DNA from 2 places in the Massilia haematophila genome. Region 1 is predicted to be linked to the other one. Evidence: predicted binding sites of a transcription regulator. Region 1 holds the regulator's gene; the other holds the start of a gene.

Region 1 (3,203 bases):
GCACACCGTGCTGATCGACACCATCGGCATGTCGCAGCGCGACCAGATGGTCACCGAGCAGGTGTCGATGCTGGCCGGCGCCGGCGCGGATGTGAAGCGCCTGCTGTGCCTGAACGCGACCGCCACCGGCGAGACCCTGAACGAAGTGGTGCGCGCCTACCAGGGCAGCGGCCTGCACGGCTGCATCATGACCAAGCTCGACGAAGCCGCCTCGATCGGCAGCGTGCTCGACGTCGTGATTCGCCAGAAACTGAACCTGCATTACATCTCGAACGGCCAGCGCGTGCCGGAAGACCTGCACCTGGCCGACCGCGCCATGCTGGTCGACCGCGCCTTTCGCGGCCGCCGCGACGCCGGCAACCAGTTCGACGACGCCGACCTGCCGCTGGTGATGGCGCATACCGGCAACGTCGCCGGCGACAGCAGCCTGCGCGGGGTGCGCCTTGGCTAGTTTCGACTTCGACCAGGCCGAAGGCCTGCGCCGGATGCTGGCCGGGCCGAAGCCGCGCGTGGTGACGTTCCTCTCGGCCACGCCGGGCGACGACAAGGCCGCGATGCTGGTCAACCTGGGCGCCTCGCTGGCCCAGGCCGGCAACGAGGTGATGATCGTCGACGCCTGCCAACGCGAGTTGGGCGTCGCCCGCCACCTGGAGATGGAACGCCACGTCAGTTTGATGCAGGTGGCGCGCCAGGAGTGCGCGCTGAACCAGGTGGTCCAGCAGGCGCCGCAGGGTTTCCAGGTTGCCCTGCTGGCGCGCGACGGCGTCGTGCCGCGTACCGGAAGCGATGAGCAACGCCGCCTGGCGAAGGCCTTCGACGTCATGGTGAAAGGGCAGGGCGGCATCGTCATCGTCGACGGCGAACTGAACCGCGAAGGCGGCTTCGCCGTGCCGATGCTGGCCGATTCCGAAATCGTGGTGCAGGTCTCGAACAGCGCCACCTCGATCACCAACGCCTATGCGCTGATCAAGCGCCTGGCCCAGGAGTTCGGGCGCCGTCCTTTCGGCATCCTGATCACCGGGGCCACCGAGGCTGAGGCCAAGGTGGTTTACGATAATATGGCATCGGCGGCAAGTCGTTACCTTGCAGTAACCTTGAGTTCCATGGGCTCGGTGCCGGCCGACGAATACCTGCACCGCGCGGCCCGCCTCGGGCGCACCGTGGTCGACGCCTTCCCGCTGGCCGGGGCGTCGGTGGCGTTCCGCCGGCTCGCCGGGCGCTTCGCCTTGCCGGGCATGGCCCAAGTGGGGCGCCACGGCGGCGCTGGTTTTGACGCCGGTTTCAATGTACGCGTCGGCTCTTAAGAAAAAAGCACAAGCATGTATACCGTCAAAGGGAAAGCGGACAAGAATCACTTGCTCACCCAGCACCAGCCGCTGGTCAAGCGCCTGGCGCACCAGATGAAGGCCAAGCTGCCGCCCTCGGTCGAGGTCGACGACCTGATCCAGGCCGGCATGATGGGCCTGCTCGACGCCATCAACCGCTACGAGGACAACCACGGGGCCCAGTTCGAGACCTATGCCGTGCTGCGCATCCGCGGCGCGATGGTCGACGAATTGCGCGCCAACGACTGGATGCCGCGCAGCACCCGCCAGAACATGAAGAAAGTGGAGACCGCCATGACCACGCTGCAGCAACGCCTGGGCCGCCCGCCGAGCGAATCGGAAGTCGCAAAATCGCTCAACCTGCCGCTCGAGGATTACCAGGACATGCTGTTCGAAGGCGGCGGCCACCAGCTGGTCTATTACGAGGACTTCCACGAGGACGACGGCAACGACAGCTTCCTCGACCGGTACGCGGTCGACGACGCCGACCCGCTGCGCGCGCTGCTCGACACCGACTTCCGCTCGGCCGTGATCGAGGCGATCGACAACCTGCCGCCGCGCGAGAAGATCCTGATGGGCCTCTATTACGAGGAAGAGCTGAACCTGAAGGAAATCGGCGCCGTCCTCGGCGTCTCCGAATCGCGCGTGTCGCAGCTGCACACGCAAGCCGTGGCGCGCCTGCGTGCCTCGCTGCGGGAGAGACTGTGGACTTCGCCAGCCTGATCGGCCTGGCGCTGGCGCTGGCCGGCCTGTTCGTCGGGCACACGCTCGACGGCGGCCGCTTCGCCTCGCTGTTCCAGCCGGCGGCCTTCGCCATCGTCGTCGTCGGCACCTTCGGCGCGGTGCTGCTGCAATCCGAAGCACGCAGCTTCCTGCGCGGCATGCGCATGCTGCGCTGGGTGTTCTTCCCGCCGCGCAGCCAGCGCCAGCCGCTGGCCAGCGCGATCGCGTTGTGGAGCCTGACGGCGCGGCGCGACGGCCTGCTCTCGCTCGAGCAGTACATGGGCACCAAGGATCCGTTCATCCAGAAGGGCCTGCGCCTGGTGGTGGACGGCATCCAGCCCGAGAAGCTGCGCAACCTGCTGGAAACCGAGATCAACGCTTTCGAATTCGCCGAGCGCCAGGCCGCGCGCATCTGGGAATCGGCGGCCGGCTACGCGCCGACCATCGGCATCCTGGGCGCGGTGCTGGGCCTGATCCACGTGATGGAAAACCTGTCCGATCCGTCGCGGCTCGGTTCGGGCATCGCGGTGGCGTTCGTGTCGACCGTGTACGGCGTGGGGCTGGCCAACCTGTTCTTCCTCCCGGTCGGCAACAAGCTGAAGGCCATCGTCGCCGACCAGGTGGTGCAGTACGAGATCCTCACAGAGGTCTTCCACGACCTGGCCAGCGGCAACCACACCCGTGTGGTGGAAGAGCGCGTGGCCAGCCTGCTGGCGAAGCGCTGACATGGCGCGCAAACGCTACGACGATGCGCAGCCGCATGGCGAGGACCGTGACCGCTGGTTGATTTCCTACGCCGACCTGATCACGCTGCTGTTCGCCTTCTTCGTCGTGATGTACGCCATCTCCATCGTCAACGAGGGCAAGTACAAGGTGCTCTCCGACGCCCTGGGCAGCGCCTTCGGCGGCAATCCGCAGACCCCGCAGGCCAGCAGCACGCTCGAGCCGCTACCGCTGTCGGGCATCATCGCGCGCAAGCGGGCGGAGGCGGCCAGGCGTGACCGCGAACGCATGAATACCCTGGCGCGCGACCTGGGCGCTTCGCTGGCGCCGCTGGTCGAATCGGGCAAGGTGCGCGTGGTGCAGACCGCGCGCGGCGTCAGTGTCGAGATCAGCGAGAGCGTGCTGTTCGCGCAGGGCCAGGCGGCGCTGGGC
Region 2 (3,203 bases), 2.9 Mb from region 1:
GAGTGTATCCCAACACCCGTTAATTACGCTGAGGCTACAAATTCACTCCTGCTATGGCGATCCGCCCTTTTTACATCGTTCCCGCCGTCCTGCTCGCCTATGCGGCGCTCGGTCCCGTCCATGCCGCCGAACTGGGCGAGGCGCGGGTGCGCTCCCACATCGGGCAGGCGCTTGCCGCCGACGTCGAGCTGACCCTGGTCGAAGACCCGTCCAGGCCGGTGGCGGCGCGCCTGGCGCATCCGGACGTCTACCGCGGCGCGAACATCGCGCTGCCGGCGCTGCTGTCCAGCCTCGACATTGCTGTGATACGGCAGGGCGGCAAACAGTTCCTGCACCTGACGTCGAGCAAGCCGGTCGAGAGCCGCCACCTGCACGTCTACCTGGAGCTGGTCGACGGCGGCCAGCGCAACGTGCGCCTGGTGACGCTGTGGTTTACGCCGGACCCGCATCCGGCGCCGGCACCCGCAGCCGCACCTGTGCCCACGCCTGCGCTTGCGCCTGCACCTGCACCTGCGCCGCTTCCGGCGCCGGTCGTGACGGCGGCGCCAGTGGCGGCGCCGGCGAAAGCGTCGACGGATGCGGCGCCGGCCAAGGCCGTGCGCAAGCCGGCGCCGCCGAAGCGCCGCGCCGCGCCGGCGCAAGCGCAGGATGTGCAGGCGCCGTCGGCCGTGGCCGCGCCAAAGGATGCGACGCCCGCGCCGAAGCGGCCTGCCGCCATCCCGGCTGGGCACGCGGCCGAGCACGCGGCCGGGCACGCGGCCGGATCCGATGCGCCCGCCGCCTGCGCCCCTCAGCCGGCCGAGGTCCAGGCGCAGGCCCAGGCCTGCGCCGTGCTCGGCGCGAAGAACGAGGCGCTGCGCCAGGAACTGGGCCAGCTCGAGGAAAAGGTCAAGGTGCTGCAGGTCGCGACCGGCGTGAAATCGGCCGCCGAAGCCGCGGCGCAGGACGCGCCAAAGCCGGACGCCCAAGCGAAGCCGGCGCCGCGCATCCAGCGCAAGCCGAAGCCGGCGCCGCCGCCCAATGAGCCGACGCCCTGGCTGGCGATCGCGGCCGGCATCGCGGCCGTGCTGGCGCTGCTGGGCGTGGCCGTGCTGCTGCGCCGCCGGCGCGCGCAGGCCGGCCAGGTCTTGAGGACGGCGCGCGAGCCGGAAGTCGTCGTCCTGCCACAGGACGGCACGGCGGAAACGAAGCCGAGTCTGATGGCGGCCGTCAAGGCGCGCCTGATGGCGGTCCGCCGCAACAGGCCGGCGCCGCAGGCCCCAGCCGAGGCGCCGGAAAACGTGGACGAAAAAATAATTGTTCGGCCGGAATAGGGGCGCGCACAAATCGTCTACACAAGCTGATTAATTCGGTTATACTGGCCTCGTTGGTTAACAAAACCACAAAAAACGGCACAGGGTCCGGCGCAGCCACCACCGATAGCGTGGCGCGATAAACGGACGTACGTCGCAAGACGCCTGTCTCCGGAAGCGGTCTCGCTGCCAACAGCGGCAGGAGACGCCGGATGCAACCGGCAAAGAGGCGATCACCAGCACTAGCCTGGTGCTCGCTCTCCGAATTCATGCGGCGGGAGTCTTCCTGTCGCAGCAAAAAAAGCGCCTGCGGGCGCTTTTTTTGTTGGGTGGCGACTTGTTGGGTGGCGACTGGTCGGGAGCATTGCCCGGTAGGGTGGGCGGGACCGGCGGTCCCGCCCACGCGGGGATACGCGGCGGCACGGTCCTCGCGAACGATATGGCGACCTCCAATCACCGCCGCGTGGGCGGAGGGCTGCCCACCCTAGGGACAACAAAAAAGCGCCCGCAGGCGCTTTCTTCTTATTTGGGAACCAGGCTCAGTGCGCGCGCATCGCGCGGTCGAGCTGACCCATCCAGGGTTCGGTCACGTCGCGGATGGCGCGGTCGTTGGCCATGATCTGCTTGAGCAGGTCGATCTTGCGCAGGCGGCGTTCGCCGTTCAGCGCGGGGACGCCGGTCGCGGCGGCGCCAGCCTGGGCGGCGCACTGGCCCTGCAGGCTGTCGAAGCCGTTCCAGTCCCCCGAGGTCGCCGCAGCGGCCATCTTGCCAGTCAGGCCGGCAATATTTTCGTACATAGCGAGGACTTCATTCTGGTTCATGTTGGCACCGCGACAATAGTTTTCCGGCCGGATGACCGCTTGTCTTCCTTTTACGGCAGCGGCATCCAGAACTTTAGCCCTTTTGCTAAAAAAATTTGAAAGATATGTTGGCAAGGCGATGCGCCCGGCTTTCATGCTCCAGGCCGACACCCCGTTTTCCTGCGCCACGCGCGGCTCCCGTCGAGGTGCGCGATGCGAATATGATGGAAAATGATGTGGCCAAGTACTTCGGCCGTGTGAGCAACCACATCCGCGCCGCGCTGGCGCCGCAACAGTCACCGGAAACGAAAACGAGGAATCCATGAAGACACGTCCGACCCTGCTCCAGACCAGCATCGCCCTGGCCCTGTGCGGCGCCCTGGCCACGCCCGCGGTCGCCGCCGGCCAGGCCGCCGCGCAGCCGGCGGCGCCAGCCGAGAAGCAAGCCGAAAAACAGGCCGATACGCCCGCCAATACGCCCGCCAATAAGCCCGCCCACAAGCCGGCCGGCATGACCGTGCTGCCGGGCGACGACTTCTTCGCCTACACCAACGGCGACTGGCTGGCGAAGACCGAGATCCCGGCCGACCGCGGCTCCTGGAGCGCGATGGGTGCGCTGGCCGAGGACACCAATACCCGCATCGCCAAGATGATCGAGGAGCTGGGCGCGGCCAAGGATACGAGCGGCGAGGCGCGCAAGGTGGCCGATTTCTACGCCGCCTACATGGACGAGGCGGCGATCGAGAAGCGCGGCCTGGCGCCGATCAAGCCGATGCTGGCGCAGATCGCCGCGATCAAGGACAAGGCGGCGCTGGTGCGGGCGCTGGGCGCCTCGGTGCGCGCCGACGTCGACCCGCTCAACGCCACCGACTTCTTCACCGAGAACCTGTTCGGCGTCTGGATCGCCCAGGGCTTGACCGATCCGACGCGCAACCTGCCTTACCTGCTGCAGGGCGGCCTGGGCATGCCCGACCGCGCCTACTACCTCGAGAACAATGCGCGCATGGCCGAGCTGCGCACCAAGTACCAGCAGCACATCGCCGCGATGCTGAAGCTGGCCGGCTTCGACAAGGCCGAGGAACGCGCCGCGCGCGTGTTCGAGCTCGAACTG

Evidence for each region. Region 1 encodes FliA, which starts transcription of late flagellar genes. Its sites were predicted from a motif close to CTAAAGTTTNNNNNNNNNNNGCCGNTA; they were not measured.
Region 2: ACFOPH_RS00420 (flagellar protein FliT) is a predicted target of FliA. The motif match lies at 2,164-2,190, and genes of this name have one in related genera.

The regions. Positions count from the first base shown of each region.
Region 1 covers NZ_JBHRVV010000001.1:2,982,185-2,985,387, reverse strand. The annotation lists gene flhF (flagellar biosynthesis protein FlhF) at 1-451, shown strand, start outside; gene ACFOPH_RS13310 (MinD/ParA family ATP-binding protein) at 444-1,304, shown strand; gene ACFOPH_RS13305 (RNA polymerase sigma factor FliA) at 1,320-2,048, shown strand; gene ACFOPH_RS13300 (flagellar motor protein) at 2,030-2,773, shown strand; gene motD (flagellar motor protein MotD) at 2,775-3,203, shown strand, end outside.
Region 2 covers NZ_JBHRVV010000001.1:82,826-86,028, forward strand. The annotation lists gene ACFOPH_RS00415 (FimV/HubP-related protein) at 54-1,313, shown strand; gene ACFOPH_RS00420 (flagellar protein FliT) at 1,832-2,089, opposite strand; gene ACFOPH_RS00425 (M13 family metallopeptidase) at 2,415-3,203, shown strand, end outside.